2 regions of the Mycobacterium heidelbergense genome follow, and region 2 is predicted to be linked to the other one. Evidence: riboswitches for the same ligand, from Rfam matches in the RefSeq annotation. Region 2 holds a riboswitch; the other holds the start of a gene.
What was found. A riboswitch is a leader RNA that binds a small molecule or an ion and turns the genes downstream of it on or off. The one in region 2 is predicted to bind fluoride.

Region 1 (4,712 bases), 1.3 Mb from region 2:
CGCGCGGTGTTCGGTCAGGGCCCGATCGGCGACGTCTTCTACATCCTCGTGCAGGCGTCGACCGCGGCCATCCTGTTCACCGGCGCGAACACCAGCTTCAACGGATTCCCGGCGCTGGCGAGTTTCGTCGCCGAAGACCGCTTCCTGCCGCGGCAGCTGACGAAACGCGGCCACCGCCTGGTGTTCTCGAACGGCATCATCACGCTCACCGCGCTTTCGGTGGCATTGCTGCTGGCGACCGGCGGCTCGGTCAACGCGCTGGTCCCGTTCTACGCGATCGGCGTGTTCACCGGGTTCTCGATGGCCGGCTACGGAATGACCAAACACCATCTGACGCACCGGGAACCGGGCTGGCGCCGGCGCCTGGCGATCAACCTGTCGGCGGGGATCCTGTCGACGATCGTGGTGGGCATCTTCGCCGTCGCGAAGTTCACCGAGGGCGCCTGGCTCGTCGTCGTCGTGTTCCCGGTGCTGGTGTTCGTGCTGATGCGGCTCAACCGGGAATACCGCGCCGAGGCGGCCATTCTCGAGATGTTCCGCACCGATCGCCCCGAACTGGTGAAGTACGCGCGGCACAAGGTGTTCGTGTTCGTGAACTCGGTCGACCTCGCCGTGATCGAAGCGCTGCGCTACGGGCGGGGACTGCGGGCCGACGAACTGGTCGCGGTGCATTTCATGGTCGACGACGCGCACGCCAAGGTGCTGCGAAACCGTTGGGATCACTTCGATCTCGACACCCCGCTGCGGATCGTCGACTGCCCGGACCGCCGGGTCACCCGGGCGGCGCAGGTTCTGGTCGCCAAGGCGCGCGACGAGCGCCAGAACACCAACGTGACGGTGTTGCTGCCGCGTCGGACCTACGCGCCGCTGCTGGGACGCCTGCTGCATGACCGCACCGCCGACAAGGTGGCCCGGGCGGTCAGCCTGATCCCGGACGCCGCGGCGACGATCGTGCCCTACGACGTGCAATCCCGGATCAAGGAGGCGTACCCCGAAGGCTTCGAGCAACGAATCGCGCGCGAGCTCGACAAGGTCGAAGCGTGGGTCTCGCGCAGCGAGGAGCAGGAAGTCGAAGCCTATGAGCACCCCGAGCGGCCGCCATCGGTGATCACCGTTGGGGGCCTCATTCCCGGGCAGCGCGCCACCTTCGAGGGGCGGGTGAGCGAGGTCCAGGACGTCAACGAACGCCGGCGGACCGTCCGGCAGATCGTCGTCGGCGACAATAGCGGCGAAATCACCATCACGTTCCGAGCCGGCCACGGGGGCGCCGACATCCAGCCCGGGCAGCTGCTGCGGATCATCGGCAAGCCCAGGCAAAGCGGCAGAAAGCCCATGGAGATGGTCGACCCGGCGTACCACGTGATCGAGGACCCCGCGCAGGTGGGCGAACTCGGGAAAACCAAGGATCGGCCGTGAAGCGACTGACCAGCCGTGCTGGTGTCCGCGCTGGGCCTCGCGTTCACCGCCAACGGCTACCGACCGCTGACCAGGCGCGGTTACGGGTCGGTGTTCGCGTTCGCCTACGGCCTGTTCGCGTCGGAACTTCCGGTGCAGGCGCTCGGCGTTCAGGCGGCGGCGCTGGCGGCGGTGTCGCCCGGGCTGGATCGCGATCACCGGGGGCTCGGCCGGCGGGCATCTGTCGTCGCTGGCCGCGCTTACCCCCAACGATCCGCGGTTTCAGCCGGGTTTCGAGGGGGCCGACACCCGGGTGCAGGCGGCCGTCCCGTTCTACGGGGTCTACGACTTCACCCGATCCGACGGCGCGATGCATCCGCTGATGGTGCCGATGGTGGCCAAGCGCGTGTTCAAGCTGAGTCGCACGGAGATAGCCGAACCTTTCCGGATCGCCTCACCGATCAGCCACGTGTCCGAAGACGCCCCACCGTTTTTCGTGCTGCACGGCACCAACGACTCGTTGATCCCGGTCGAACAGGCCCGCAGCTTTACCGCGCGCCTCCGTGAGGTCAGCCGTCAGCCTGTGGTATATGCCGAGTTGCCGTGCGCGCAACACGCTTTCGACATCTTTGGGTCCGCCCGCGCGGCGCACGCGGCGGTGGCCGTCGAGCAGTTCCTGGCCGAGATCTACGCGTCGCGTCGGGTCACGGCCTAGCCGCTGGCTGCCCTCGTCGCCCCGCTCGTCCGTGGCGTCAGTGACCGTTGGCGCGAAACCGTTCGAAGGATCGCTTCACTTCTGCTTCCGCCGTTTCCCGATTGCCCCAGTCGGCGGCCTTGACGAACTTGCCCGGCTCTAAGTCCTTGTAGTGCACGAAGAAGTGTTTGATGGGCTCCAAGACAAAGGACGGCACGTCGTCGACGTCGGTGATGTGATCCCATCGCGAATCGCCGGCCGGCACGCACAGAACCTTGTTGTCGCCGCCGGCCTCGTCGACCATCTGGAAGATGCCCACCGGGCGTGCGGCGAGCACGACACCGGGAAAGACCGGCTCGGGCAGCAGAACGAGGGCGTCAAGAGGGTCGCCGTCGTCGCCGAGGCTGTTTTCGATGAAGCCGTAATCCTCGGGATATCCCATCGAGGTGTACAGGTAGCGGTCGAGTCGGATGCGGCCGGTGTTGTGGTCGCTCTGGTATTTGTTGCGCTGTCCCTTGGGGATTTCAATGGTTACGTCGAATTCCATGTGACTACTCCTGATTGTCGGCGAGTCGTGCGTGGATCGTGTGCGGGTCGGTCGCGTTCCGGCGGCGCGCCGATTCACCCGGATACCGTTGTGCGAGTGGTTCGTTGACGTCCAAAGCCGGCGCGCGACGCCTCCGCCGGACATGCCGTCGGACCCTCCCGCAGGGGTGTTGAGGCGCAGCATTATACCAATTTATATGCGAACGGCAAGGGCTCGCAGGCAACACCCAGGTGCCTGATCGGGTCGACACAGTAAACGAGATCACGAGCCGGCGCACCGCAGGGGCGGAGTACAACCGAATCGGAGGGTGGGTGCGAATGTCGGCGCGCTTCACCTACGACTCCTATGTTCGCAGGGGCCATCAGCCGGATCGGCGGTTCAGGGCGGGCTCCATCGCCGCTGTCAGTTAAGCAATGGAAATCGGCTTTGGTCAAGCGCGGCGAGGCCGTCCCGTCGGACCACGACGACGCCATGTCTGCGGAGGACGGCGCTAGCCTCGATCGCAACTTAGTTATAAATCCATTGATTAGCAACAGATTTGGACTACATATCACGCGGACACCCCGTCTTGGCGCGCACCGGCCGGTTGTGATCGACGCCACCCATGGCCGTCGGACGGGCTCGGGACCCCCTCGGTGCTCGCCTGGCCGTTACGTGTCGTGGCAACCGCCCGGCCGCGCTGCCCACTTCGCCGCCGGTTACAGGGTGGACGCGTCTGGACGTAATGTTTCAATCAGCTGGAAGTCTCCTGTGCATCGGCCATGGTGGGTTGTTTGATCAACATAATTCGGCTTGACTGTCAAGCAATAAGATCACGAAAGTTTTAAATGTGCGTCGTCGGCTCTGACGGCGCACGATGGCGGTGGGGCTCGCCATAACCGCGCGTCAAGCATCGACGGCCAACGGTCCCTGCGGAACAGATCAGTGCCCGGCCGGCCACAGGCGTGGCCGGGTGTGACGCAGGAGGACCGTAAGTGGCCGTTCAATCTTCGTCGATAGCTGCGATCCCGCTTCCCCCGTTGCGATGTCGTCGGTGGTGTCCGCGGCCCGGCGGGTGCTGTCGCGGTCCCCGTTCGGGTCGGCTGCCGGCATATGGGATGTGAAACACCAAGCACTCCGGATCTTTTCGATCGGTTGGCGATCAACCATGAACGAACCCGATCACAATCGACCCGCCATATATCCGGGTGGCCTGACGGTCGCCCCAACAGTGTCCGTGAAAGGTAAAAGACGCATGGCGCGTTCGCGCATCACCGACTGGAATCCAGAAGACCTCGTGGCCTGGGACGACGGCAACGGCGCCATCGCCCGTCGCAATATGGTGTGGCTGGTTGTGAACGTGCACATCTCCTTCTCGGTCTGGTACCTCTGGTCGGTGATGGTGCTGTTCATGCCGCAGTCCGTCTACGGCTTCTCGACCGGTGACAAGCTGCTGGTGGGCGCCACGGCGTCGCTGGTGGGGGCGCTGGTGCGCATTCCATATTCGATGGCCGCCAACTGGTTCGGTGGCCGCAATTGGACGACGTTCTCGTCGCTGGTGTTGCTGATCCCCACCATCGGGGCAATCGTGTTGCTTGCCCATCCCGGACTGCCGTTGTGGCCGTATCTGGCGTGCGCCGCGTTGACCGGGTTGGGCGGCGGCAACTACTCGGCGTCGCTGGCCAAGGTCGACGGTTTATACCCGCAGCGGCTCAAGGGTTTTGCGCTGGGCCTCACCGGTGGGCTGGCCAACCTCGGGTCGGCGTCGATCCAGGCGGTCGGGCTGGTGGTGCTGGCGACCGCGGGCCACGAGGCACCATACTGGGTGTGCGCGATCTACCTGGTGCTGCTGACCATCGGCGGCGTCGGTGCGGCACTGCGCATGGACAACATCGTCGCGCATCGCACCGGCATCTCGCCGGACAACTTGCGATCCATTCTCTCGGTGCCCGACACGTGGGGAATCTCGTTTCTCTATCTGTGTGCCTCCGGCTCGTTCCTCGGCTTCGCGTTCGCGTTCGGCCAGGTGCTCCAGCACAACTTCGTGGCCGGCGGCGAAAGCTACGGGCAGGCGTCGTTGCACGCTTCCGAAATCGC
Region 2 (4,712 bases):
CTGGCATCCTCTTCCCGCTTGAAATGCGTGAAGACGGCGTCGCGGACATTGGCGCGAAACGATGTCGCGGTCACGAACATGCCGGCTTGCATCATGACCTGTGCGGTGCCCACGCTGCGCAAGAACGTCGACTTCCCGCCCTCGTTGGCTCCAGTGATGACGATCAACGACTTCGCCTCGGCGTCAATGTCATTGCCGGTAACAGGTTTGCCACTGGTCAGGCACAGTGCCACGTCGCGCAGGTCGCGGCAGCCGAATTGTGGTGGGCCGATTGGTGTGGGGATCGGAAGACAGGTGGGCACACCGGCTTCGGTGAGCCGCTCATGAAGGTTCACACAGCCCAAATAAAAACCCAGTTCGGTCCGTAACCGCCCAAAGAACGCTTGGACGTGGTCCGCGGATTGGGTGACGGTATTCGCGATGTCGTTGATTGCACGCCCGGCCAACTCGGTGAGGGCTTGAGCGCCGGCCTCGTCCCGGGCATCGACGACAAAACCACAGGAACCGTTGCGGTTTCCGGTCAGTTTGTCCCACCAACTGCGCTGCGGCGGCTGGTGAAGCCGATAGCCCGCCCCCTTGTTGCCGAGCCCGAGCTGAGCGCTGAGTAGCACGCCCCGCGGAAGCTGCAATTCGCCGAGGTCCGCGTCGAGTTGCTCCAGGTACTCATCGCTGAGTTGGTCGTCGATCATCGCCAACAGCTGCCGAAATCCCGGCGAGCTGAATCCCTTGGCGTGCTCGTCGCAGAGGCCGCGCAGTTGTCGAAGGTTGATGGCGAGCAGTTCAAGGATCCGTACCGAGCGGCGCAGGATGGCCTCGGGGTTGCGGGACATCAATCCCCCGAGGAACACCTTGCGCCGCACCTCGACGCCGTCGACCGCGACGCCATACATCTGCCGCACCACACCACGATTGGCCAGACAATCGGACAGCACCTGCTGTCGGTAGACGATGACGTCGGGGTCGATGACGGTCAGCGGCACCACCTTTTTGGCGGTCTCGAACAAGAACTCGTCGTCAGCGGCCATCGCCCGGTAGACCCGCGGAAGCTCGAGATCCTTGTCGACGAGATCCTGCAGTTGCCAGGGCAGTCGTGGCGCCAGGTCGGGGTCGTGTTCGGGATGTAGTAGTCGAACTTTCATTGGCTGATCCTCTGCCTTAGGACGTTGTAGCTGAGGCCGTACTTGTCGGCCAACGCGGCGGCGTAGGCCAGACCGTCGGCGGGCCGGCGAGTGAACGTGAATGTCCGCCGGGTGGGATCGTCGTCCGCCACGTCGCCGACCATACTCACGCACACCGGATCCAGCGCGGACAGCTCGTCGAGGAAGCTGACATAGACTGCGACGCAGTGCAGCTGGATGATTCGTTCGAGCACCTCTCGGCCGATGAGCAGGGCATCGTTGACCGTGGTGGACGAAAAGCTCTCGTTCATGACGATGATGCTCGCATCGGTTGCGCGCGAAAGGATGTCATGGATGCGCACCAACTCGTCGTCGAGTTTGCCGTGCAACGTCGAGAGGTCCTCCTGCCGTTCGAAATGCGTGTAGATCTGGTCGGGCAACGTCAGTCTGGCGGCACCGGCAGGTATCGGGCAGCCGATTGACGCGAGGTAGGCGCATTGGCCGATGGTTCGGGCGAAGGTCGTCTTACCACCCTGGTTCGGGCCGGTGATCACGAATATTCGCTCGGATTCCGACAGATAGAAGTCGTTGGTGACGGGGCGGCTTTCGCCTTCCGCGGTGTTGATCACCAGCGCCAGGTCGAAGGCGCCCTGCACGTCCACGACGCCCGGCTCATCGGTGACGTCTGGGTAGCTGAACGCCAGTCCGGCCGCGGTGAAGCGCCTGATGAACGCGAGATAGGACAGGTAGAACCGGATTTCGTGTTCGAATCGGGCGATGGCGGGGTCGATGAACTGTTCGTGCCGGCTACAGAAGTTGTCGAGCAGCGCGAAGGACTCGGGATGGAGTTTGGCTACGCATTCGAGAATCCGCTCCTCGACGTGGTTCATGTCTTTGAAATCCGGGAGGGCGACGTGGTAGTCCTTGCTGACTTCGGTGGCGAAACGTTCGAACGTGGCGGTGACCTCGGAGCTGTAATCTGTTTGTTCGCCGAACTTCTCGACATTGACCCGAAGACCGTCGACGTGCACGCAGTAGCGGATCGCGTGCAGCTGCTCGCGGACCGCTTCGGTGTCTGCTACCAGCCGCTTGAAAACGTCGCCGTCGACGTAGCGCCTCACGTGGTCGGCGAAGTCACGCAACCCCCGAGAACGCGGTTGGACGTATGTGAGACCGTCGCCCAGCAGCGCGACCGCGTGGCAATAGGTTTCGATTGCGGCAACCAGCCAGCCCTGTTTCTGTAGCCGATGCCACGCGTTCCGGGCCACGTGAAGCCGACTTCGTACGGTGCGCATGCCGTCAACGAAATTCTGTACCGGTGCCCGTGTTTCATCGTCTTCGAGATCGCGGAATACCTGCTGGCGGTACTCGACGACCGACGGTTGCCGTTGGGGCGCGTAGAAGATACGTGCGAGATCACTCCCACCGTATCCGGCCGTCACCGCGCCGATGACCTGGTCGAGATACAGGTCGGCGAAACAGTCCGGCGGTGTGTCGGTACCGATGATGCTGCCGGCCCGGGGATCAAGGATGCTGGTAAAGCTCGCCATCTCGGATTACCCCACCTTCTACCGTGCGTCGTTGACGTGGTAGAAGCCATCAGCCGGTGTGGCAATTGGGGCGAGCTTCATCGCCTGCCTCGATGTTACCCGAATCGGTGGGGACGCGCCCGCCACCGCGCGGTTTCGGCTCAGGCTTTGGAGAGTTGCTGGGGGCAGTAGAACTTCGCGGCGAGAAGGGCGAAATTGGATGCCATCTCCATGTCCATTCCGGGATTGTGGGTTTTGACGTCGTGCACCAGCTCGAGGCCCGATTCGCCGTTGTTCAAGCACAAGCACACCGCTCGGCCGGCGCCCACGGCGGCATCGGGGTTGGAAAAGCTGAAGCCGGCCTGGCGCAAAGCGGCGAGAAAGCCTGCGTCGTCGCCGTCGAGAACCGGAGCGGGATCGGAGTAGGCCGGCGCGGCCAGCCCGATCATCGCCGAAACACCGAGTACCGTCAGTAGTGTTCTCATACCTCACTGTCTTCCAATTATGTTGCAAGCTAGGCTAATTGCGCTTCGGATGGCGTGGCCTTAAGCTTGTCGGCTTTGGACAGGTGCACCGCGTGGATGCCGGGCTTTTTCGCCAGTTGCTCGAGCAGGGCGTCAAGGCCGTCTTGATCGACAGTATGGTGCTGCACGCTTTCGGGTTTCTCCGATATCTGTGCGACCAGGCGCTTGAGCTGCTCCGGCGATTGCTTGCCTTTGAGGTCTTTGATCGGGGTGAGACGTCCGCGCGCGCCGGCTCCCACCGCGGTGGGAGCTCCCGCCCCCAGGGCGCTGCCGAGCATTCCCGCCACCGACATCGAACTGAGCAGGCTTCCCCCGCCGAGCGCGGCCGCGGACACGGCATCGGGCCCGGCGGCCGACAAGGCGGCGGCAACGGTCCTGATGGCGGGGGTGGCCGTGGCCCAGCTCGGCGGAACCGACAGTCTTCCAACCAATGTGCCGGCATTTCCCATGCTCGCCGAGACCGCGCTATAGAGCGTGCCCCGGCCGAAGCCCAACGCTCCCAGCCCGGCACCCAGCGCGTCTTTGGGCAGTGCGCCATACGCCACGGGCGGGGCGAACTTGAGCCACTGTGACACGGGAAAGTTGATCAACAGCCCGATGTCGTTGAACTGCGTGGTGAGCCCAAGCGGAACCTTGACGGCGCTATACAGGCCGGTGAACCACGCGTCCCCGTTGGGCACCGTGTTGAGCAGATCCACCCAGAAGTCGTTGTAGTCGGTGGCCAGCCCGGCCAGCAATCCCAGAATCCCGCCGGACGCGCTGGTTGAGCTGGCCGCTGTGCTCGCGGTTGACGCCGCGGTGCCGGCCGGCGTGGCGGCCGCGGAGGCCACCGCGGCCGCTTGCGTCGTTGTGCCCGCGGAGTCGGTGGTCTGTGGCGGCTCGGTGAACGGTGTCAGGTTGTTGGAGGCACTGGCCGAGGAGGCGAAGTAGGTATCCATCGCCGTAGCGTCTTGAGCCCAAAACCCGTCGTATTCGGCCTCATTGGCCGCGATCGCCGCGGTGTTTTGGCCGAAAAGATTGGTCGCCACCAGCCGGGCCACGAGGGCGCGGTTCTCCGCGATGATGGGCGGCGGCACGTGGGCGGCCAACGCCGTCTGGTAGGCGCCCGCCGCCGCGGTGGCCTGGGTGGCGGCTTCGGCGGCTTGTGCGGCGGTGCCCTGCATCCAGGCCACATAGGGTGCGACGGCGGCCGCCATGGCGAGCGATGACGGACCCATCCAGGGCCCACCGGTCAGGCTCGAGATCACCGACGAATAAGAGGACGCGGTGGACTGCAATTCGGTGGCCAGATCGTCCCAGGCCGCGGCGGCGGCCAGCATCGACCCCGATCCCGGACCGGCATACATCCGGCCCGAATTGAACTCCGGCGGAAACGCTCCGTAGAACATGCCTAAACCCCTTTTCCGGTGGCGCGCACCCGGGTGGACCGCGCCGGGCCGCCATAGGTCGTCATCGAGTTCATCGCGGTCATTCCTCGAGGGCCGGGATCACGATGATGGTGGCCGCGAGGGGTTCCGGCTCCGCGACGACGCCACCCAGCA

Region 1: linked by a shared signal. The riboswitch ahead of G6N25_RS15830 (inorganic diphosphatase) and the one ahead of G6N25_RS09565 (MutS-related protein) in region 2 are both predicted to bind fluoride.

What each region holds. Positions count from the first base shown of each region.
Region 1 covers NZ_AP022615.1:3,344,695-3,349,406, forward strand. Annotated here, with positions in the region: gene G6N25_RS15820 (amino acid permease) at 1-1,416, shown strand, start outside; partial or broken gene G6N25_RS15825 (prolyl oligopeptidase family serine peptidase) at 1,595-2,110, shown strand; gene G6N25_RS15830 (inorganic diphosphatase) at 2,148-2,636, opposite strand; fluoride riboswitch at 2,982-3,043, opposite strand; gene G6N25_RS15835 (MFS transporter) at 3,871-4,712, shown strand, end outside.
Region 2 covers NZ_AP022615.1:2,030,253-2,034,964, forward strand. Annotated here, with positions in the region: gene G6N25_RS09560 (MutS-related protein) at 1-1,025, opposite strand, end outside; gene G6N25_RS09565 (MutS-related protein) at 1,136-2,668, opposite strand; fluoride riboswitch at 2,702-2,762, opposite strand; gene G6N25_RS09570 (DUF732 domain-containing protein) at 2,809-3,132, opposite strand; gene G6N25_RS09575 (PPE family protein) at 3,162-4,559, opposite strand; gene G6N25_RS09580 (PPE family protein) at 4,639-4,712, opposite strand, start outside.